DNA from 4 places in the Methylobacterium sp. Leaf111 genome. Region 4 is predicted to be linked to each of the others. Evidence: riboswitches for the same ligand, from Rfam matches in the RefSeq annotation. Region 4 holds a riboswitch; each other region holds the start of a gene.
What was found. A riboswitch is a leader RNA that binds a small molecule or an ion and turns the genes downstream of it on or off. The one in region 4 is predicted to bind cobalamin.

Region 1 (5,744 bases), on a different contig from region 4:
GCGGGTCGGCGAAGCGCTCCAGCCCGCGCTCGCGCACGGGATTGAACACCACGACCTTCGCGCCGCGCTGGGCCGCCCGCCGCAGGTCGCCGAGCATGCGCGGATGGTTGGTGCCGGGGTTCTGCCCAACGACGAAGATCGCGTCGGCTTTCTCGAAATCCTCCAGCAGCACGGTGCCCTTGCCGACGCCGATGGCCGCCTGGAGGGCGATGCCGCTGGCCTCGTGGCACATGTTGGAGCAGTCGGGGAAGTTGTTGGTGCCGTAGTGCCGGGCGAAGAGCTGGTAGACGTAGGCGGCTTCGTTCGAGGCGCGGCCCGAGGTGTAGAACTCGGCCTGGTCCGGGTGGTCGAGCCCGCGCAGGGTGGCGCCGATTTCCGCGAAGGCGGCGTCCCAGGTCGTGGCGACGTAGCGGTCGCTGGCCGCGTCGTAGCGCATCGGATGCGTCAGGCGGCCCTCGCCCTCCAGGGCGTAGTCGGTCCAGCCGCGCAGCGCGCTCACGGTGTGCTTGGCGAAGAACTTCGGCGGCGTGCGCTTGTCGGTGGCCTCCCAGGACACCGCCTTCACGCCGTTCTCGCAGAACTCGAACGAGGACCCGTGCGCCGGATCGCCCCAGGCGCAGCCGGGACAGTCGAAGCCGTCGGGCTGGTTGGCTTTCAGCATCGCGCGCGCACCCGACAGGGGCGCCCGGCTTCCCAGCAGGTGCTTGCCGCAACTTTTCAGGGCCCCCCAGCCGCCAGCCGCGGAGGAGCGCTTCGGGGTCGCGACCGGATGATCCATGACGGGGTCCTGAGGGGCAGGGCTCGCATGGCCGACGATCGGCCGCGAAGCGGAGCAGTCTCGCCCCAGCGATATCGCGATGCACAGTGCGCGCTCAATCGCGCGAAAACGCAGGCCAGTCATGCCGTTAGGGGTCCCATGCGTTTTTTGCAGAGCCGATGAAGACCGGGTTAAAACCGTTCAAGGCCGCAATGCGGACAATCGGGACCTTCCTCTCCGGCCCCGGTCCCTGGCGGACGGCGGGTCGATCGCCTAACCCTCGGGCCGGATCGGCCGCTGGAAAGCGGGGAAGACGGGAGCGGGGGAGATGCGGACGCCGGTGAGGATCTTCGCGGCGGCGGCCGTCGGCCTCGCGGTCGGCCTCGCGTTGATGGCGCATGACCGGCAGATCGGCGCCGAATGGGCCGTGTCGGCCGAGCAGATCGCCGACGCGCAGGCCTACGGCAAGCCCGGCGTGGAGCTTCCGCCGGGCCACATGGTGACCGCGCCCCAGCGCAGCGAGGGCGCGGAGCGCCTTCCCCTGAAATGGATCCTCCTCGGCCTCGCGGCCGGTGGCGCCGTCCTGGCCGGCACGGGCCGCCGGCGCGCGCCGGCGCGGAAACCGGATGACCGACCCTGACGCCCGACGCCTGTCGCCTGCCGGGCACACCCGCCCGAAAACCCCGCGTGGCCATTGACGCCGTCGCCGCGTGTCGGGCTTCCTGGCGTCGGACGGTTCCTCCCCGGAGGATCAAAAGGGAACGCGGTGAGGAATTTTGCTCCAACGCCGCGGCTGCCCCCGCAACTGTAAGCGGCGAGTTCCTCATCAGCACGTCACTGGGTGTCTCGACATCTGGGAAGACGATGAGAGGGCGGTGACCCGCGAGCCAGGAGACCTGCCGTCAGTCGTGGTCACACGCGAAACGCATCGGGCGGGGTGTCCTGGTGGGTGTCGGGGCGGATGCCGTGCGGCATCCGGGCCGGCCTCGTTCGCGGTGACGTGCCACAGACGTCGCCCGAGGTCCCATGTCGTCCTCCCGTTCTCGATCGTTTCCCCGTTCACGGCCCACCGCCCGATCCTGGCTCCTCGGCGCCTGCGCCGGTTTCCTGCCCTACGGCGCCGGGATTCCGGACGCGTTCGCCGAGACTGCGCAGGCGGACCTCGCCGAATTGTCCGTGACCGCCGAGGCCCCGGCCAGCGGTGGCCGCGGGCCAGCCGCCCATGCGGGATTCGTCGGCGGCGTCACCGGCATCGGCGGCGGCCTCCGCAGCGTCGATGCGGCGAGCGCCGGCGTGATCTCGGGGGCGGCACTCAACAGCCGGCCGATCACCCGGCCCGGCGAGGCGCTCGAGAGCGTGCCCGGCCTCATCGTCACCCAGCATTCCGGGGAGGGGAAGGCCAACCAGTTCTTCCTGCGCGGGTTCAACCTCGACCACGGCACCGACATCGCGCTTCACGTGGACGGCATGCCGGTGAACATGCGCACCCACGCTCACGGCCAGGGCTATGCCGACCTGAATTTCCTGATCCCGGAACTCGTCGGCGCGGTCGAATTCCACAAGGGACCCTACTTCGTCCGCGACGGCGACTTCGCCTCTGCCGGCTCGGTGCGGATCGACTATCTCGACACGGTCGCGCGCAACCTCGCGCTGACGTCGCTCGGCAGCTTCGGCTACAAGCGCGCCCTCAGCATCGCCTCCGCGCCCCTCGGCGAAGGCCACCTGCTCGTGGCCGGCGAGGCCCAGACCTATGACGGCCCCTGGGACGTGCCCGACCGCCTCGCCAAGCTGAACGCCGTCGTCCGCTACAGCCAGGGCACGGCCCTCGACGGCTTCGCGCTGACCGGCATGGCCTACTGGGCCAAGTGGAACGCCACCAACCAGATCCCGGAGCGCGCCGTGGCGGAGGGGATCATCGGCCGCTTCGGCTCCCTGAATCCCACGGACGGTGGCGACACCGGCCGCTTCTCCCTCTCGGGCCGCTGGAGCCGGACGAGCGACGCCGGCATCACCCGGGCGAGCGGCTACGTCATCCGCTACGGCATGAACCTGTTCAACGACTTCACCTACTTCCTCAACGATCCGGTGAACGGCGACCAGTTCCGCCAGCGCGACAGCCGGGTGCTCGGCGGCGGCGAGGTCAGCCACACCGTCGAGGGCACCCTGTTCGGCTTGGCCGTGGAGAACGAGATCGGCCTCCAGACCCGCACCGACGCCATCCGGGTCGGCCTGTTCAACACCACGGCGCGGCAAACCCGCTCGACCGTGCTCGATGACCGGGTGCTGGAGGCGAGCGCGGCCCTCTACGTCGAGAGCCGGATGCGCTGGACCGACTGGCTGCGCACCAGCGTCGGCGTGCGCGCCGACGGGTTCTCCGCCGATGTCCGCTCGGACACGCCGGCCAATTCCGGCACGGCCCGGGACGGGATCGTCAACCCGAAGCTCGGCCTCGTGCTGGGACCCTGGTTCGACACCGAGGTGTTCGTGAATTACGGGGGCGGCTTCCACTCGAACGATGCCCGCGGCGTCACCGCGACGGTGGATCCGGCGAGCCCGCTCTTCAACATCAGCCGCTCGCCCTTCCTCGTGCCTTCGACGGGCTCGGAGATCGGCCTGCGCAACCGCAGCCTCGCCGGGCTGGAGACGGCGGTGACGCTGTTCCAGCTCGACTTCGCCTCCGAGAACCTGTTCCAGGGCGACAGCGGCACCACCGAGCCGAGCCGTCCCACCCGCCGCTTCGGCGTCGAATGGACCAACCGCTACGCAGTGACGCCCTGGCTTTCCCTGGAGGGGGACCTGACGGTGACGAATGCCCGCTTCGCGGATCACGACCCCGTCGGCAACCGGGTCCCGGAGGCGCCCACCACCATTGCCTCGGCCGGTTTCACCTTCGGCGAGGGGCCGGGCTGGTTCGGAGCGATGCGCCTGCGCTACTTCGGGCCGCGGCCGCTGATCGAGGACAATTCGGTGCGCTCGCGCCCGACGGCGCTGGTCAACGGGCGGGTCGGCTACAACTTCGACAACGGAATCAGCCTGTCCCTCGACGTGTTGAACCTGACCAACGCCCAGGCCGATCAGATCACCTACTTCTACACCTCCCGTTTGCCCGGCGAGGCGGCGGACGGCGTCGCGGACCGGCACTTCCACCCCGTCGAGCCGACGGCGGTACGCCTGACCCTGGCGGGGCGGTTCTAGATCACATGCCGGGTGAAAGTCTGTGAGATGACTTTGCCATGTTGACGAAGCGTGGAACCACAGCTTACGCGGCTGTCATGCGTACTTGGCGGCCAGATTGGGGATTCTGCCGTGCGGTCATCGCCCTGACCGTCCTCTACGCGCTTTGCCTGCAGGCGTTGCTGGGCTCCATGGCGCCCGTGCCCCAGCTGAGCTTCAACACCATCATCTGTGCCGAACACGCCGGAACGGACGCTCCGGCGGACGCGGCACTGCCCTGTCGTCATTCGTGCTGCACCCTGGTGCAAGCCGTCATGGTGCCCGTTCTGGTTCTCGCCTTCGTCGCCGTGCGCTGGTCGCCCGGCGATGCGGTGCTCCGCGCCTGGCGGACCGGAGACCCGGGAACCGCACGGGCGCCGCCCGATCCATCCGTCAGTCCCCGAGGTCCGCCGACCGCCTGATCGATCCGTTTGTCCCAGATCGCTCCGTGCCGGACCCCCAACCATGTCTCAGTCCCTCCAGGGTGACGCGACGGCCTTCCGCGCCGTCGTTTCTGCCCGCCCGATGCAGGATGCCGTCTATCGCGCCGTCTGGCGCTGGCACTTCTACGCCGGCCTGCTCTGCCTGCCCGTCCTGATCCTGCTCTCGGTCACCGGCTCGCTCTACCTGTTCAAGGACGAGGTCAACGCGACCCTGTTCGCGTACCGGACAAGGGTCGCCGTGCAGGCGAGCTCGCCCGTGGGTGTGGACGTCCTGCTGTTCAACGCCTCCGAGGCCGTGCCGACCGCCGTACCGGTCTCGTTGACCGAGCCCGCCGATCCGTCCGCCTCCGCGGTCGTGACGATGGCCGAGGGATCCCGCAGGATCCTGGTCTATCTCAACCCATACGACGGCTCGGTGCTGGACCGGGTCGCCCGGGACGACGAGTTCATGATGGTGGTGCGAGGCCTGCACAGCCTCGCCTACTTCGGACCGGTGGCCAACGGACTCATCGAGGTCGTGGCCGGGTTCACGATCATCCTGGTTCTGACGGGCTTCTATCTCTGGTGGCCGCGCCAGCAGGGCGGCGGGGTCGTGCGCCTCCGCGGCACGCCGCGCAGGCGCGTGTGGTGGCGCGACCTGCACGCCGTCACCGGCTTGGTCGCCGGGGCCGGAATCTTCTTCCTCGCCCTGACCGGGCTGCCCTGGTCGGCCTGGTGGGGCCAGCATCTGCGCACCTGGTCCAACGCGGCCGGCGTCGGGCAGCCCAGCGCCCTCTGGGCCAACAAGCCCGTGTCGACCGTGCCCATGCGGGAGATGCTCACCACCACCGGATGGGCCATGGAGGACGCTCCGCTTCCGACCTCGCAGCCGGCCGCCACCCCCACCATCGGGCTCGCGCGCGCCGTCGACATCCTGCGAGCCCTCAGGATGCCGCGCGGCTTCGAGGTCTCCCTGCCGTCGGGGGAGACCGGCGTCTACGCCGCGGCCGCCTACCCGAAGGACGTGACGGGGCAGCGGATGATCTCCCTCGACCAGTACACCGGCACGCCGCTGGTCGACGTCCGGTTCGCGGACCTTGGCGGGGTCGCCCGCGCCATCCAGTACGGCATCGGCCTCCACAAGGGCGAGCACTGGGGTCGAGCCAATCAGTTCGCGATGCTGGCCTTCTGCCTGGCGACCATCCTGCTCGCCGTGACCGCCGCGACGATGTGGTGGAAGCGGCGCCCCGCCGGTCGCCTCGGCGTACCACCGTGGCCACGCGACCGGCGTGTCGCGGCCGGCGTGACCCTGATCGTCCTCGTCCTCGGGGCCCTGTTCCCCCTGACCGGGC
Region 2 (5,744 bases), on a different contig from region 4:
ATCGTCAGAAGGGCGAGGGTGGTCAGGGACCGTTTCACGGCATTCTCCTTGGATAAGTCTAGGACGGGCAAGAGACCCTCTCAATTCCCGAGGACCGCAAAGCGTTCCAAGATGGAAACCGGCAATCCCGGTTCAAACGGCCAAGCCGAAGCGTTGTCATAAATGTTCCACCTTGCCCTGACAGTGATGACGGGATGAAACGACAAGATCACGAGCCGACAAAAAACCAATTTTGATCGACGCATACGCTGCATCCCGGCATCAGATCTGCCCTTCACCGCGAAAGAACACCTTCCGACCGAGACGAGCCTGCGTTCGAAGAACGAGATAGGGGATCGCCCGCCGGGAGGCCGGACGTCGTGCCCGCGCGCGCCCTCCCCGAACGGATGGTGAAGCGCACCGCCGCGAAAAATCTGTCCGGCCAGGGTTGCCAGCGCAAAAAGGAGCCTCTAAACACCCGCTCACACCGGGGGCGGCACCAACCCCCACCGGTCGCAGGCGCCCGTAGCTCAGCTGGATAGAGCACCAGACTACGAATCTGGGGGTCAGAGGTTCGAATCCTTTCGGGCGCGCCATTTCTTTCCGAAGCCTTTGCTGGGAAAGACAAATTCTCCACCTGACAGCGTGATGCGGATGCCGGCGGGACTCCGTCGCGCCGATGAGGCGTGGACGCGTCGGGCCCTTGGAGGCCCTTCCGCGCGCCCTATCTTCCCGCCCATGACAGAGCCCCCGGACGACAACCTGGATCACTACGCGCTGGGGTTCTACGCCCCCGGCAAGGGCCTGCGCCGGGAGGACTGCCCCTATGCCGAGGGCACGCAGGCGCACGCCCAGTGGATGGCGGGGTATGACGCCGCCATGAAGGCGGGGGAGGGCGCGTGATGGTCTTCCTCCGCCTCCTCCACGTCCTGCGCCTCTGGACCCTCCTGTCCGTCCCGGCCGGCATCGTGATCGGCAAGCTTCTCAAGGCGAACCGTCGGGCGACCACCCGGCCCGTGGACCGCCCGTAGGGGCGCAGCGGCACCGGACTCCATCGGGAAAAACGCGCGCCCGCGTCGGCGCCGGCCGGCGGCAGGGTCCCGTCGCCCCCGGCGCCCGCCCCGGGGACGGCCCGTGGGGGTAGGGGACAGATCGGAAAGGTTCGGAACACGTATGTCGCCACGTCTGACCGCCCTTTCAAGGCTCGTCCGCGCGGCGGCCTGGCTGAGCGTGGGAACCCTGGTCTGGCTCTCCTGGATTCCGCGGGATTGGGAGGCGCGCACCTCCCTGCTGGGTCAGGTCGAGCACGCCATCGCGTATGGCGGGACCGCCGGCCTGTTCGTCCTCGGATACGGTGCCGCGCTGCGCTGGTGGCGGATCGGCGTGCCGCTCACCGTCCTGGGGGTCGTCATGGAGATCGGCCAGCGCTGGGTGCCCGGCCGGACCGCGCAGGTCATCGACGCTATGGCCAGCGGATCGGGCGCGCTCCTCGGCGCGCTGGGCGGCACGATCGTCGCCCGCTATCTGCTCAAGCCCGAGCCCCCGTTCCGGTAGGGCGCGCCGGCTCAGCCGGACGCCCCGAAGGTTCACGCCTTCCGGGGTTCGGCGGGCGAGGCCTCGGACGTCCAGAGCAGCGAGGCCGCGACATAGGACGCCTCCACCGCCACGAGCATCCAGATCGCATCGGTCAGGACGATCGCGAGGGCACGCTGCTCCAGGGCCCCCTCGATACCGATCGCCACCGCCATCAGCGATACGATCACCAGAAGACCCGGCAGGCGCACGGCCTGGCTTGCGGCAGCTCCGAGCGAGGCAAAACAGATCAGAAGCATTTGCGCACCAACGACACCGGAAGGTAGACTACCTAGGTATTGAGAGGACACAAGCGGAAATAAACAGCACTTTTGTGCTTTGCACAATTTCAGCTGCACTGCGGTCGTTAGTCCATTATCAACCTTAGCACTCCGTGAGCGACCCAACACAGGAAGACGACCCAGGCTAGAGTCAGTCCGAACCTCAGCCCCAGGATCGTGAGGGTCGAGACCCCGTGCACGGCGCGGCCGAAGGCGGCCCGCCGCGGCGGGATCGCGGGCCCGTCGACACGCGGTTCGGGATCGTTGGTTTTCTCCAGCAACCGCTCGATGAAGAACCCGAAGGCGATCGCCGTCGCCCGCACGGGCCGTATCGCGCGCTAAGCCGTCGCTCAGCACCGACCGCGTCGCCCGCGCCCTCACGGCGCGCGGCACATCCGGTGCGGGCGCAGGCGACGCGGGAACGGAGCGTTCCCGAACGGAAAGTCCCGATCCACGGATCACGGCGCAGTCCGGACTGTTTCCGACTAGCCCGGCGGTCGCCGCCGGATCAGGCGCGTCGAACGGCGCCCCCGCCCGCGGCGTCGCGGCGGCGCCGGCCGGGCCTGCGCCCTCCGATCAGGCGCCCGGGTCCTGCTCTCCGAGGGATTTGCGGTACTGCCGTGATCGCGCCCTCCCCATGCTGTTTGAGGAGGGATGTCCCACGTGTCTGCTCACCGCCAACGCCCGGATTCGGCGGGGGTGTCGGAACCGGGCCGGGAGGGCGGTCGCTTCCTGAAGCCCCTGCGCGCGGCGCGCGGCCTATGCCGGCACCCGCTCGCCACTGTGGTCGGGGCCGAATACGACACTGTCCTCTCGCAGCTGGAGACCGGACGGGGACGGATCCCACCGAATTGCTACCGCGCCTGGGCGGCCGTCCGCGACGTCCCCGTCAAGGCCCTCGTCCGGGCCCCGATTCGCGTCGACGGCCCGTTCACCCACGCGATCCTGTTCGCGGACCACGACGCGGTGGCGGCGAGCGGCTGAGGCGACCCGCCCCCGAGCCCGTCCCCGGCGCCGTCAGGGACAGGCGGCGTCCTCCTGCGCCTGTGCGGCCGACTTCGGGGCGTTGCGGGCGCGCTCGGCCCGCAGCTCCCGCTCGGCCATCAGCCAGAACTCGACCTCGAACCCCTCGGGGCGGTGGTTGCGCTCCCAGATCTCATGGGCGCGCTCGCGGATCCGCTCGAAAGTGATCCCATCCTCGGACATCGTGCTCTCTGCTCCTTCAGTCTCGGTCACAGCGTCACAGCCCGGTTCTCCCTGCGGGGCCAACGCTCCACGGCGGGATTTGTCCCCCGATCCGCGCGAGGCTGCCCCGGTCGCCCCGTTCGCAGGGCAGGCTGCCGAACCCCGGGGGATTTGACGGCGGCGCCGGAAACGGCCTAGCTTACCCGCGACGGTTCCTCTTTAACGAGGATCAAAAGGGAACGCGGTGAGGGCGAGAGCCCGAGGCCGCGGCTGCCCCCGCAACTGTAAGCGGCGAGCTCCTCATCAACACGTCACTGGGTGAACGGTCCGTCAGGACCCGGGCCTGGGAAGACGATGGGAGGGCGGTGACCCGCGAGCCAGGAGACCTGCCGTCAGTCGTGGTCACACGCGAAACGCATCGGGCGGGGTGTCCTGGTGGGTGTCGGGGCGTTCGCTTGCCGCGAACGGACCGACCTCTTCGCGGTGACGTGCCACTCCGCGCGACTCGTCGCGTCAGCCGTCCCGTCGATGCCCGTCCTCGCCCGCAAGTCTTGCTCCCGCATGCTCCCTCCGGCCGCCCCGCGCGGCCCGGTGACGGCTGCGCCGCGGACACGCCGGCCCCGGGCCCCGCTTGCCAATTGTAATGTTATAACATTCAGTCTAGCGGAGACGGCAGGTCGGCCCCGACCGATGCCCGCGCCCTTGTTCGGTTGCCCCATGTCCGGTTGCCCCACGTCCAGTTACCCCACATCCCGTTACCCTATGCCCGTCGCCCCCATCCCGTCCCGAACCGCGAACGCGCGCGGGTCGCGGCAAGGCCCGACCTTGCCGTCGCGACACGTCCTGCCCCTGGCGGCCCTGCTCGGCGGCCTGCTGCCGATCTCCGCCGAGGCCGAGACCCGGGAGGTCCCCCCGGCCGTCACCCTGGATACCCTGGAGGTCGCGGGCTCCGGGCGGGGCGGCCCGGCGCCCGCCGAGGGGCTCAACCTGCGCAGCCCCGGCCGCAGCGCCAGCCGCCTCGGCCTGACGGCCCTGGAGACCCCCGCCAGCGTCGACGTGATCGCGGGCGAGACCACGCGGCTGCGCGGCCAGAACACGGTGGCGGAGGCCGTCACCCAGAACGCCACCGGCATCACCACGGTGGCGGCGCCGGGCAACGGCAACGGCGCCTTCACGGCCCGGGGCTTTTCCGGCCCGAACTCGATCCAGCAGCTCTACGACGGCACCCGCCTGTTCGTGGGCGCCGGCACCGTCACCTTCCCGTTCGACACCTGGAACGTCGAGCGCATCGAGGTGCTGCGCGGGCCGGCCTCCGTGCTCTACGGCGACGGCGCCATCGGCGGCGTGATCAATGTCGTCACCAAGAAGCCGGTCTTCACGCCCCTCAACGAGGCCCGCGCGGCGGTCGGCTCGGACGGTCTGGCGCGTCTGGCCCTGGATTCCGGCGGCCCGATCGGGGAGGCGCTCGCCTACCGCCTCAACATCAGCGGCAACCGGGCCGAGGGCTGGATCGCCCCGGACGGGAGCTTCCGCAACCTCGCGGTCTCGGGCGCCCTGACCCTGCAGGCGACGCCGGACCTCGCCGTCACCCTGAGCCATGATTTCGGCTATCAGGAGCCGGCCCGCTACTGGGGCACGCCCCTCGTCGACGGGCGCATCCGCGACGCCCTCCGGTTCAACAACTACAACGTCCGCGACGCCCAGATCCTCTGGACCGACAACTGGACGCAACTGCGCGCCGAGTGGACGCCGAGCGCCGACGTCACGGTCCGCAACACCGCCTACCGGCTCCAGAGCCGGCGCCAGTGGCGGGACGTGGAGCAATACGCCTTCAACCGCGGCACCGGCCGGATCGACCGCTCCGACTACCTCGAGATCTACCACCAGCAGGAGCAGATCGGGAATCGCCTCGACGCCACCTTCCGCGGCACCCTGTTCGGCTTCCGCAACGAATTCCTGGCCGGGTTCGACGTGAACCACATCGCCTTCCGGCACACCAACAACTTCTACTTCGACACCACCACCAGCGTCGATCCCTTCGCCTACGACCCGGGCCTGTTCCCGGCCGAGGGCCGCGCCCGGCCCGCCTACGCCACCAGCACGCGCCAGGCCTCGGTCTTCGCCGAGAACCGCCTGATCCTGTCCGACCAGGTCTCGCTCCTGGCCGGCGTGCGCTACGACGCGCCGGTGCTGCAGCGGACCGACCTCGTCACCGGCAACACCTTCGACCGCGACTTCCGGGCGCTGAGCTACCGCTTCGGCGCCGTCTACAACCCGACGCCGCTGCTGGCGCTCTATGCCCAGTACGCCACCGCCACCGATCCGGTGGGCAGCCTGATCTCCCTGTCGCAGAGTCTCGCCAACTTCCGGCTCTCCACCGGCGAGCAGGTGGAGGTCGGCGCCAAGGGCGTGGCCTGGGACGGCCGGGCCGAGTGGACGCTGGCCGGCTACCGCATCGTCAAGGACAACCTGATCTCGGCGGTACCGGGCCAGCCGACGCTCTCGACCCAGGTCGGGCAGCAATCCTCCCTCGGCGTCGAGGCGGCCCTGAGCCTGCACCTCTCCGAGGCCTGGCGCATCGACGCCAACCTGGCGCTGCTGCACGCCCAGTACGACACCTTCGACCAGGCGGTCGGCGGGGCGGTGGTGTCCTATGCCGGGCGCCAGCCCATCGACGTGCCGGAGCGCGTCGGCAACCTCTGGGTCACTTACGCCTTCGCCCCGGCC
Region 3 (5,744 bases), on a different contig from region 4:
ATCGGGCTGCAGGAAGACCGCGAGGCGCCCGCCCGCAGGGGCCACGCTCGCGAAGCGGAACGCGCCGTCCCGGCAGACCGGGTCGGCCTCGGGCGGACCCCATTCGGCGTCGAGGGCCGCGCGCGCGGTCTCGGGCAGCGTGCCGAACCAGTCCCGGTAGGCCTCGAGGTCGACCGCGAAGTCCTTCGGCCCCTGCGTCAGACCCCGCATCAGTGCCTCGGCGTCCGGCAATGCGCCGATGCCGTAGCCGGCCTGCGCCAAGTCCGCGACGATCGCCCGCGCGCTCTCCGGCGTGTCGAGGCCGACGGCAAAGCCCGCGCGGCCGCCGCGGGCGGGATAGTCCGAAAGCACCAGGGCGAGGCGGCGCTCGGCCCGGGGGAGCCGGGCAAGGCGGATCCAGGCGGCGGCACGCTCGGCCAGGGCCGCGATGCCCTCCGGGTGCGGCACGGCACGGCGCTCGGCGAAGCCCTCGGTTTCCGGACCCTCCTCCTTGAACGAGATCGGAAACCCGGAGAGCCGGCCGTCGAATTCCGGCAGGGCGACCTGCATTGCGAGGTCGGCCGCACCCATGCCCCGGGCGGAGGCGGCCCAGGCGTCCCGCGCCGCGCCGATGCTGAAGGCCTGTAGGACCGGGCAATCGGCGGCATCGAGGACGAACCCGGCATCCTCCCGCGCCGAGAAGGCGGTGGAGGCGATGACGATGGCGGGCCGATGCGCCGCGATGGCCGCCCGGAGGGGCGCGATCGCGGCGGGGTCCTTCAGGCTCGACACCGCCACGGCCAGCACCGCAAGGCCGCGCGCCTGGAGCGCGGCGCCCAACGCGGCGATCGGCGCGGTGTCGCCCGAGAGCACGCTGGACCGGTAGACCACGACCAGCGCCAGCGGCGCCTCGGCCGGGGCGGTCTGGAACGGTCGTCCGGCGGCGCGGGCCTGCCCGTCCGCGACGGGGCCGCAGCCCGGGCAGCAGACGAAGCCGCGGGGTAGGGGCAGGGGCGCCTCGACCGCCGCGGGATATCCGATCGCGGCGGCCATGCGCCCGACCAGGCGGCGCAGGTTCGCCGTGCCTCCGGCCCGGAAATAGGCGTCGAAGTCGGGGGCGAGCTCCGGCTTCGTCGAATAGGCGTCGAGGCGCGGGTCGGGCCGGTCGTCGCCCGGCAGCACCACGAGCGCCACCCCGGCGGCGCGGGCGGCCGCGCTGGCGCGCTCGATGCCGTAGCGCCAGTAATCGAGGCCGCCGAGACAGCGGATCACCACCATCCGCGCCTGGGCGATCACCGACTCGACGTAGAGGTCGACCGACATCGGGTGGCGAAGTTTCGCGAGCTTGGCGAGCCGCAGGGTCGGGCCTCCGGCCGAACCCGGCGGGAAGACCGCCGCGTGGGCGCCAGCCATGCCGAAGAGATCCGAATCGGTGAAGGACAGGAAGACGATGTCCCCCGGCGCCTGACCGAGATCGATCGCGGCTTCGCCCTCGTCGAGGGAGACCGTATCGATGCGGATCAGGTGCATGGCGGGCGCTTATCCCGCCAAGGCGGCGGCGACGGCGGCCTGGTCGAACCCCTTGAGGCCGATCACCACGAGGCGGCCGTCGCGGAGCTCGCTGGACTTCCAGGGGCGGTCGTAATGGTGGGCGATGCGGGCACCGACGCCCTGGACCACGAGGCGCATCGGCTTGCCGGTAACCTCGGCGAAGCCCTTGATGCGCAGCACGCCCTCCGTCTCAGCGGCGCGGGCGACGCGGATGGCCAGGTCCTCGGCCGAGGCCGTGGCCGCCACCGGCAGCGCCACCGAATCGAAGTCGTCGTGGTCGTGGTCCTCGCCCTCGCCGTGGTGGGAGGGACGCGCGTCGAGGTCGTCCTCGGCCGCCGCCTGGATCCCCAGGATCACGCGCGGGTCGAGGCGGCCGTGCTCGGCCTCCACCATCTTCACCGCGCGGGGCAGGTGTTCGGTGACCTCGGCCCGGACCTTGGCGCGCCCGGCCTCGTCGAGGAGGTCGGCCTTGTTCATCACCACGAGGTCGGCGCAGAGGAGCTGGTCCTCGAACACCTCCTCGAGGGGATTGTCGTGGTCGACGCTTGCGTCGTCAGCGCGCTGGGCGGCGAGCGCCGCCGGATCGTCGGCGAAGAAGCCGGCGGCCACGGCCGGGCCGTCGATGACCGCGACCACGCCGTCCACCGTCACCCGCGAGCGGATCGCCGGCCACTGGAAGGCCTGGACCAGGGGTTTGGGTAGGGCGAGGCCCGAGGTCTCGATCAGGATGTGCTCGGGCGGATCGGCCCGGTCGAGGAGCTTGTTCAGGGCCGGCACGAAATCGTCGGCCACGGTGCAGCAGATGCAGCCGTTGGCGAGCTCGACGATGTCCTCGTCGCCGCAGCCCTCGATGCCGCAGGCGGCCAGGAACGAGCCGTCGAAGCCGATGTCGCCGAACTCGTTGACGATGATGGCGAGGCGCCGGCCGTTCGCGTTCTCCACGAGGTGGCGCACCAGGGTGGTCTTGCCGGCCCCGAGGAAGCCCGTGACGATGGTGCAGGGGATCTTGGCGACGAGGGTCATTCGGCGGCGTCCGGAAGGGGGGGCGCCGCGACGGGCGGCGGGAATGGGGGAAGGCGGGCGACGACGCCCTTGCGGAATTCCTGCGGCCGGGCCTTCCACGGCACGATGCCGTCCGGCGTCTCGGCATAGAGCGCCACGCCGTCCAGGATGGTGCCGGCCGACGCGACCGGGTCGAGATCGCCGTAGACGTAGGTCCAGCGGCCTTGCGAGGCCACCGCCACCGTGCAGGGGCGCTTGCAGACCGAGAGGCATTCGACGCTCTCGACCGTGATGCCCGGGTGGCCGCCGGCGCTCACGGCGTCCTGAAGCGCGGCGAGCAGGCGGGCGCCAGCCCGCGGCTCCGAGGCGTCGCCGGCCGTCCGGCAGGTGGCGCAGACGTAGAGGGTGACGGCGGCGTGGTCCGTGTCAGGCCGCGGGTTGGGCATGTGGTCAGGCATGGGTCGGCCGCGCGTGGGTCGGCCGGGTCTTGCCGAACAGCCCCCAGGCCCAGCCATAGGCCAGCCCGATCACCGCCCAGAACACGAAGGCGATGCCCAGCGAGCGCGCCGCGAACTGCGCGGCGTAGGAGGCCGGCAGGTTCGAGGCGGCGTGGCTCGCCTCCGGCGCACCCGCGAGATGGGGCGCGACGAGGAGCACGATGCCGCCCGCGATGGTGATCGGCGCCCGCCGGATCGCGATGAGGTAGAGCCCCATGGCGGTGGCCGCGGCGGTCATCACCCACCAGAACTGGCGGTCGGCCAGCGGCGCGGCCTCCATCCCGGGGAGTTCCGGCGCGAGGCCGAGGGCGGGGGCCAGCGCCACCGCGAGGAAGCCGCCGATGGCGAAGCGCAGGCCGGTCTCGGGGCTGGGCTCGCGGTTGCAGGCCAGGAGCACGGCACCGAGCAGGAACGCGTAGCCGACGCCGCCCACCAGGGTGGCGAGCGCGGTGAAGGCCATGCGCGGCAGGCCGGGGCCGGGCTGCCAGTCGGGCGCGACCTCGCCGCCCGCCACCGAGGGATCCTTGGTGCCGTGATCGTGACCGCCATGGACGCGGACGATCAGCGAGGCGGGGGTCGGCCGAACGGGGGCGGCGGAGGCCTGCGTCTCGTAGCGCTCGGCCGCGATGATGAGCGGCGAGGTGAGTGCGAGCTGCAGGCCCGTCGCGACGACGGCCGCGAGGAAGCCGGCGACCAGGGCCGCCGACACGAGCCGGATGATCATGGGATTGTCTGCCTTAAGCGGAGACGCTCAGTGGCAGGGGAAGTTCTGGCTGTGGCGGAAGTCGTGCGCCGCGTTGTGCAGCGCCATCGCGGGGGCGAAGCCTGCCATGAACACGAGGCCGAGGCCGAGGAAGGCGGCCACGAGCACGGCGCCGAGGCGCTCGTTGGTGCGGGTGCCGGTCAGGACGAGGGTGTTGGTCGACATCGGGTTCATCTCCTGGCCGCCCCGCCGGCGGCCGTCAAGCATCGAGCGGGAGGACGGCAGGTCTCCTGGCTCGCGGGTCGCTGGTCCTGCCGCCTTCCCGGATCGCTCCAGTGGCTGATGGCAGTCCCGTCTCCGCTCACAGTTGCGGGGGCAGCTGCGGTTTCGAGGTCGCCCCCTCACCGCATTCCCTTTTCACCCCGTCGCCGGGGCACCGTCCGGTCCACGCTTCTACGCGGTTGCCGATCTGCTGACAACGCGGCCCGGATCGGATTCCCGCCTTTGACCCGGGACCTCGATTTCGGGCACAGCAGGCCGCATGCCGCATCCTCCACCCAGACTGACCCTCGTGCTCGGCGGCGCGCGCTCCGGCAAGAGCGCCCATGCCGAGGGGCTGATCGAGGCGCAGCCTCGGCCCTGGCTCTACCTCGCCACCGCCCAGGCCTGGGACGACGAGATGCGCGAGCGCATCGCGCTCCACCGCGCCCGCCGCCCGGACGGCTGGATCACGCAGGACGTGCCGCTCGCCCTGCCCGAGGCGGTCGCCGCCGCGACCGGGCCGGTGCTGGTCGATTGCCTCACCCTCTGGCTCACCAACCTGATCCTGGCGGAGGCCGACGTGGACGCCGCCACCGCCGCGCTGCTCGCGGCCTGCGCGGCGGCCTCCGGCCCGGTGGTCCTGGTGGGCAACGAGGTCGGCCTCGGGATCGTGCCGGACAACGCGCTGGCCCGCCGTTTCCGCGATGCGGCGGGGCGCCTGCACCAGCGCCTCGCGGCCCAGGCGGACCGCGTCGTCCTCACGGTGGCGGGCCTGCCCCTGATCGTGAAACCCCAACCCGGAGCCACCCCATGACCGACGCCGACCGCCATCGCGAAAAGATGGAGAAGCGCAAGGCCGTCCAGGATGCCGAGGTGGCGGAGAAGACGATTGAGAAGGGGCTCCTCATCGTCAACACCGGGCCGGGGAAGGGCAAGACCACGGCGGCCCTCGGGCTGATGCTGCGGGCGCTGGGCCACGGCTGGCGCGTCGGCGTGGTGCAGTTCATCAAGGGTGCCTGGGACACCGGCGAGAAGCACGCCCTCACGGCCTTCGGCGACCGGATCGACTGGCACACCCTCGGCGAGGGCTTCACCTGGGAAACCCAGGACAAGGCCCGCGACATCGCCGCCGCCGAGCACGCCTGGGCCAAGGCCCTCGACCTCATGGCCGATCCGACGATCCGCCTCGTGGTGCTGGACGAGCTCAACATCGCCCTGCGCTACGACTACTTGGATCTCGAGGCCGTGGTGGCGGCCTTCCGGGCGCGCCGACCGGACCTCCACGTCGTGGTCACCGGCCGCAACGCCAAGCCGGCCCTGATCGAGGCCGCCGACCTCGTCACCGAGATGGCGGTCGTGAAGCATCACTTCGCCGCCGGGGTGAAGGCGCAGGTGGGCATCGAATTCTGATGCGCTTCGTCCTCGGCCCGGTCGGGCTCCTTGTCCTGTCGGGCATCCATCCGGCCTACGCTGAAACCGCGCCGGCCTGGCCGGCCAGCTATCTCGGCCGCGTCGAGGCCCTGGCGGTGGTGGAGGGCCTGAACGCCCGGCTGCTCGCCAGCCGCTCCGCCACCGCGACCCTCGAAGGCTGGTGCACCGAGCACGGCATGGCCGCGACGCCGCGGCTCGCGGCGAATCGGCAGCGCGGCGCGGACAAGCCCGCCTCGGAGGAGACGCGCCGGCGCCTGAATGCCGGCCCCGACACCGTCCTCCGCTACCGTCAGGTGCGGCTCGCCTGCGGCGACCACGTC
Region 4 (5,744 bases):
CCGCGGCGCTCGGATACGCGACGCGCGGCGAGGCCATGGTGGCGGCCCTCGATGCGCGTCTTGCCGAGGTGGTGCCGGCGGCCAAGCCTTTGCGGGCTCTCGTCATGCGTCCGAACGCCTTCACGGTGGCTCCCGGCAGCCTCGGAGACGCGGTGATCCGCGCCGCCGGCCTCGTCAACGTCGCCGCCGAACTCGGCCGCGACCGCTTCGGGCAGGTCCCGCTGGAGGCCGCGGCCTTCGCCGACGCCGACCTCATCGTCCTCGACGAGGGCGAGCCCGGGAGACCATCGCTCGCCGACGCCCTGCTGCATCACCCCGTCCTAGACGTGCTGCGCCGGCAGGGCCGTACCGTCTCGATCCCGAACCGCCTCTGGACCTGCCCCGGTCCGCAGGTCGCCGAGGTCGTGGCCCGGCTCGCCGCGGCCGCACGCGAGCGGATCGCTCCATGAACGCCCCACTTCCGCCTCGCCTCCGGACGAGGCAGCCGGCGTCCGGACCGCGGACAGTCGTCGGCATCCTCGGCCTGCTGGTGCTCATCCTGACGCTGACCTCCGTCGCGGTCGGCTATGCCCCGTTCGACATCCCGGCAGCGGCCGGCGACCTTCTCACCGGACGCGCGACCCTGCCGGCCCTCGTCCTCTGGGAGTTGCGCCTGCCGCGCGCCCTGCTCGGAGGACTCGTCGGCTTCAGCCTCGGGGTGACCGGGGCGGCGATGCAGGGCTACCTGCGCAATCCGCTCGCCGACCCCGGCATCCTCGGCATCTCCTCGGCCGCGGCCCTTGGGGCCGTGATTGTGTTCTACAGCGGGTTCGCGGCCTCGCTCAGTCTGGCCCTCCCGCTCGGCGGGATTGCCGGCGCCGCGCTGGCGGCGCTCGCCCTCAACCTTCTGGCCGCACGCGGCAGCTCGACGCTCGGGCTGATCCTGGCGGGTGTCGCCCTGTCGAGCCTCGCGGGTGCCATGACGGCCCTGGCCCTCAACCTATCGCCGAACCCCTACGCGGCCCTGGAGATCGTGTTCTGGCTGATGGGGTCGCTCGCTGACCGCAGCATGGACCACGTCTGGCTCTGCCTTCCGCTGATGGCAGTTGGCTGGAGCCTGATGCTGTCCACGGCGCGCGCCCTGGATGCTCTGACGCTCGGTGAGGAAACGGCTGCCAGCCTTGGCTTCAACCTCGTCTCGGTTCGATTGCGGCTCGTAACGGGCGCGGCGCTGGCGGTCGGCAGTGGCGTGGCCGTGAGCGGCGCCATCGGCTTCGTCGGCCTCGTGGTGCCGCACCTCGTCCGTCCCCTGGTCGGGGCACGCCCTGGTGCGAGCCTGTGGCCCAGTGGGCTCGCGGGTGCGGCCCTGGTTCTCGCAGCGGACCTGGGCGTACGACTCCTGGCGACGCGACCCGAACTCAAGCTCGGGGTTGTCACCGCGCTTGTCGGGGCGCCGTTCCTGATCGTCCTGCTGCTGCGCGAGAAGGGTCGTGGCGCATGAGTCTCGCGACCGAAGCCCTTGACGTTCGCCTCGGCGCTCGCGCCGTCCTTTCGAACGTCACCCTGTCCCTGGAGCCGGGCAAGCTCGTCGGCCTCGTCGGCCCGAACGGCACAGGCAAGACCACGCTCCTGCGTGCCCTTTCCGGCCTCCTCGTCCCGAGCCAGGGCCGGGTGGCCCTCGACGGGACGCCGCTCCTCGACATCGCCCGCGATGCGCGTGCCAGGCGTATCGCGGTCCTATTCCAGGGTGCGGGCGCCGGTTGGCCGATGCGGGTGCGGGACCTCGTCGCCCTCGGCCGGCTGCCGCACCGGCGCGCCTTCGGCCGCCTCGACGCGTCCGACCATGCCGCGGTCGCGCGGGCCATGGCCCGGACCGACACGGCGCAATTCGCCGACCGCATCGAACCGACCCTGTCGACGGGCGAGCGGATGCGCGTGCTGCTCGCCCGGGCGCTCGCCGTCGAGGCCGAGTGGCTCTTGGCCGACGAACCCATCACCGCCCTGGACCCGGCCCACCAGCTTGACGCCATGGTGCTGCTGAGAAGCGTGGCTTCCGCCGGGACCGGGGTCGTTGCCGTGCTGCATGATCTCTCGCTGGCCGCCCGGTTCTGCGACCGGATCGTGGTTCTCGGCGCGGGACGTCTCGCCGCCGATGGGCCTCCGGGTGCCGCCCTGACGGACCGTGTGCTCGCCGACGTGTTCGGCGTCACGGTCCGGCGCGGGGCCGCGCCCGATGGAACGCCCTACATCCTGCCCTGGAGCCGTTCAGGGCCTCAACCGGAGGATACCGATGCAGCCTTCTCCCAACGGTCCTGATGCCGTCGTGACCCTCCTGCGCGAGGCGCTGTCCGATCCGGGCACGGCCTGGAGCCTCGGAAGCTTCGGCGCCATCGCCGAGTTCATGCGCGATCCGGAGGAGGCCGTCCTGCCCCTTCCGGACGAGCGCCTGGGAATGGCGACCGCGCGCGGGGCCATCGCCCTGACCCCGAGCTCCGACCTACGGCCCGTCGCATACGAGACCGCGGTGGCCTCGGGCTGGAACCACGCGCTCGCCCTCTGCCTGCCGGAGGCGACCTGCGGGATGAACCGCAGGACCGTGGTGACGGAGCTCGGGCCGGACAGGGAGGCCGCCCGGGTCGAGGACCGGGACGGTATCCTGTTCGATCTCGGCCTCGGGCTTTCGGCCGTCGATGCCTGCGTGCGTGCGCGCGACCCGGAGGCAATCGCACGGCTGCGGGCCGGAACCGGCATGCCGCTGTTCGACCACGCCAATCCCATCGGGCCACATCTCGTGGCCATGAGCCCGCACCGGGTGTTCCTGGCGCGGATCGGACGAGTGGAAGTCTACGCTCCCATACCCGGTCCCGGCGGTACCAGCCCGGAAGGGCCGCACACGCACGTGCTGCCCAAGCTTCTGCGCAGCGGCCGGACGCATGCGGCCACGACGCCGATCCCGGCCGGCTGGGTCCCATGCGCCGGCCTTCATCCAGCCCACCCCTACAAGGACATGATGGGCGAGCGCATCGCCTTCGATGCCGAACGCTACGAAGCGTTCCAGGCGTTGCTCGACCGTTGGGGTGACCCGGAACTCGTGGCGATTAAGCGCAGCGAGCCCGAGACGCCAGGGGGCACCGTGTCGAGCCGTCATGCCCAGGGCGCGCGACGCGTCGCCGAGGCTCAGGGGCGCTACCTACGCGGGGAGATCATCGAGGCATCGGTCGGCGACGACGAGGATGCCGAGGCGACGGCCTGATCGTGACGTCGTCCGTACCCGGCATGGATCGTGAGGGCCGATCCCGGCGGGTGGTCGGCCTGATCGGCTGCCCGGGCTCGGGCAAGACGACCTACGCCCGCCGCTTCGATCCCCTCGACGGCTGGGTCCACCTGACACTTGACGACTTCCGGCAGGCCCTCTGGCCACCGGACCGGCAGGTCTACTGGCAACTCCGGCAGGGCTCCCATGACGATGCGGCCCGGGACGTCCTGCACCGGGTCAAGGAGGCGGCCCTGGAGGCCGCCCTGGCGCACGGCTTCAGCGTCGTGCTGGCGGACACCCATCTCACCAGGCCCGTGTTCGAGCGCGAACTCGGGATTGTGGCCCGTCACGGGCTCGTCGTGGCGTGGAAGGTGTTCGACGTGCCGTGGGAGGTCCTGACGGCCCGCAACGAGGAGCGCGGTCGCATCGATCCCTCGCACCGCCAGCCCGAGGCCGTTCTTCGGTTCACCTACGAGGCCTTCAGGGCGCCCGATGCCTGGTGGCGCACCCTGCCGCCCGAGCAGGTCGAGATCCTGGCCTGGCCGGGCGAATGACAGGTTCCTGCGGACAAGTGTCGCCGGCAGGGCACAACGTCCGATCCATCGCTCGCGGTCCGTTGACGGGCCAGGGGCTGCGCATGCTACCCCGACCGTGACGGTTCCTCCCCGGAGGATCAAAAGGGAACGCGGTGAGGGTCTTGGCCCGATGCCGCGGCTGCCCCCGCAACTGTGAGCGGCGAGCCCTTCACCACCGACGTCACTGAGCCACCTCGCTCGGGAAGACGGTGAAGGGCGACGACCCGCGAGCCAGGAGACCTGCCGTCAGTCGTGGTCACACGCGAAACGCGCTGGGCGGGGTGCCCCGGCGGGTGCGGGAGCCTGCGCGTCGCGTGTGCTTCGGCTTCGTTCGCGGTGACGTGCCACTGCCGAGGCCGTCCGCTTTGTCCCGTCGTCCATCGAATCCGTTTTGGCTCACACTGGCCCTGTCCTGCGCGATCCCCACCGCCGTCGCGGCCCAGGGAGCGCGCTCTGGAGAGACCGCCGTCGTGCTTGATGCGCTCTCCGTCGAGGGGACCTACACGGCCGCGCCGACCTATCGTGTGCCCGAGCTCTACAGCGGTACCAAGACGGTGACGCCGCGACGGGACGTCCCGCAGCAGGTCGACGTGGTGCCCCGGGAGGTCCTGGTCGACACCGCCGCTACCAGGGTCGAGCGCGCCCTCGACTACGTGCCCGGCGTCGGCAAGCAGAACGACTTCGGCGCCCAGAACCTCGCCCTGTACTCGGTGCGGGGCTTCGCCACGCAGGACATCTTCTTCAACGGCTTCAATGTTGCCCGCGGCTACAACGGCGCGCCCGACACCCAGAACGTCCAGTCCATCGAGGTGCTGAAGGGCCCAGCCGGTGCCCTCTATGGTCGTAGCGACCCGGGCGGGACCGTCAACATCCTGACCAAGCAGCCGGTGGCGCGTCCCTTCGTCGAGATGGGCACGCTGTTCGGCAGCTTCGGAACCGCGCGAACCACGGTCGATGCCGGCGGCGCGCTGAGCGGGGACGGCAGCGTGCTCTACCGTTTCAACGGCGCTCTTGCCCGCCAGGACAGCTTTCGCGACTTCGTCGACGGCGACCGGGTGCTCCTGGCGCCGGTGGTGAGCTGGCAGGTCACCCCCGACACCAAGATCACGTTCGAGGCGCAGTACCTGCGCAACCGCCAGACCTTCGACCGGGGCACCGTCGCGGTGAACAATCGTCTCGGCCTCGTTCCGCGCTCGCGGTTCTTCGGCGAGCCAGGCGACGATTCCGTATCGGAGGCCGGCATCCTGCAGGTCCGGTTGGAGCACGCCTTCAACGCCGACTGGCAGCTGCGGGTCGCTACCCATCTCAACACCGGCAGCCTCACCGGCCTGCAGACCGGCGCGACCGGGATCCTAGACGACGGGCGTACGCTCCTGCGGGAGTTCCGCCAGCACGACTTCACCTGGGGCGTCGCCATCGGCCAGGCCGAACTCGTCGGCCGCTTCGAGACCGGGCCCTTCGCCCACACCCTGCTGCTCGGCCTGGAGCACGAACGCTACAACAGCACCGAGAACCTGCAGCGCTCGACTCCGCGCCTCGACCCGTTCGCCATCGACTTGTTCAACCCGGTCTACGGCCAGCCCAAGCCCCCCTTCACGCGCCGCTACAGCGCCAGCGAGAATGTCGGGAACACTGCGGTCTACCTTCAGGACCAGATCGCGCTGAGCCCCGAGTGGAAGCTGCTGATCGGCAACCGGACTGACTTCTACAACCAGACCTTCCGCGACAAGGTCGCGAACGAGCGGACCGAGCAGGACCGCACCGGGTTCTCGCCCCGCGCCGGGCTCGTCTACCAGCCGCTGTCGTTCCTGGCGCTCTACGGCAACGTCGCCGCCTCGTTCCGCCCCAACACTGGCTTCGACAGCGCGTCCCGGCCCTTCGCGCCCGAGACCGGGTTCGCCTACGAGGTCGGGGCCAAGCTCGACCTGTTCGAT

Region 1: it holds a riboswitch for cobalamin, as region 4 does, so the genes downstream of both, ASF41_RS15445 (TonB-dependent receptor) here and ASF41_RS11265 (TonB-dependent siderophore receptor) in region 4, are expected to answer to the same signal.
Region 2: it holds a riboswitch for cobalamin, as region 4 does, so the genes downstream of both, ASF41_RS05725 (TonB-dependent siderophore receptor) here and ASF41_RS11265 (TonB-dependent siderophore receptor) in region 4, are expected to answer to the same signal.
Region 3: it holds a riboswitch for cobalamin, as region 4 does, so the genes downstream of both, ASF41_RS03475 (CbtB-domain containing protein) here and ASF41_RS11265 (TonB-dependent siderophore receptor) in region 4, are expected to answer to the same signal.

Annotation. Positions count from the first base shown of each region.
Region 1 is NZ_LMNE01000034.1:73,061-78,804, reverse strand. It holds gene ASF41_RS15455 (FdhF/YdeP family oxidoreductase) at 1-778, opposite strand, end outside; gene ASF41_RS15450 (hypothetical protein) at 1,086-1,397, shown strand; cobalamin riboswitch at 1,474-1,676, shown strand; gene ASF41_RS15445 (TonB-dependent receptor) at 1,784-3,952, shown strand; gene ASF41_RS15440 (hypothetical protein) at 3,991-4,392, shown strand; gene ASF41_RS15435 (PepSY domain-containing protein) at 4,436-5,744, shown strand, end outside.
Region 2 is NZ_LMNE01000004.1:19,114-24,857, forward strand. It holds gene ASF41_RS05685 (hypothetical protein) at 1-38, opposite strand, end outside; tRNA gene ASF41_RS05690 (tRNA-Arg) at 499-575, shown strand; gene ASF41_RS05695 (Rmf/CrpP family protein) at 718-882, shown strand; gene ASF41_RS26425 (hypothetical protein) at 882-1,010, shown strand; gene ASF41_RS05700 (hypothetical protein) at 1,153-1,533, shown strand; gene ASF41_RS05705 (hypothetical protein) at 1,566-1,811, opposite strand; gene ASF41_RS05715 (XRE family transcriptional regulator) at 2,532-2,816, shown strand; gene ASF41_RS05720 (DUF2934 domain-containing protein) at 2,850-3,038, opposite strand; cobalamin riboswitch at 3,210-3,426, shown strand; gene ASF41_RS05725 (TonB-dependent siderophore receptor) at 3,780-5,744, shown strand, end outside.
Region 3 is NZ_LMNE01000001.1:785,912-791,655, reverse strand. It holds gene cobN (cobaltochelatase subunit CobN) at 1-1,509, opposite strand, end outside; gene cobW (cobalamin biosynthesis protein CobW) at 1,519-2,553, opposite strand; gene ASF41_RS03485 (DUF1636 domain-containing protein) at 2,550-2,990, opposite strand; gene ASF41_RS03480 (CbtA family protein) at 2,983-3,753, opposite strand; gene ASF41_RS03475 (CbtB-domain containing protein) at 3,781-3,957, opposite strand; cobalamin riboswitch at 3,995-4,188, opposite strand; gene cobU (bifunctional adenosylcobinamide kinase/adenosylcobinamide-phosphate guanylyltransferase) at 4,274-4,807, shown strand; gene cobO (cob(I)yrinic acid a,c-diamide adenosyltransferase) at 4,804-5,403, shown strand; gene ASF41_RS03460 (hypothetical protein) at 5,403-5,744, shown strand, end outside.
Region 4 is NZ_LMNE01000015.1:26,975-32,718, reverse strand. It holds gene ASF41_RS11290 (ABC transporter substrate-binding protein) at 1-449, shown strand, start outside; gene ASF41_RS11285 (iron ABC transporter permease) at 446-1,480, shown strand; gene ASF41_RS11280 (ABC transporter ATP-binding protein) at 1,477-2,295, shown strand; gene ASF41_RS11275 (DUF6925 family protein) at 2,270-3,232, shown strand; gene ASF41_RS11270 (AAA family ATPase) at 3,256-3,789, shown strand; cobalamin riboswitch at 3,874-4,073, shown strand; gene ASF41_RS11265 (TonB-dependent siderophore receptor) at 4,365-5,744, shown strand, end outside.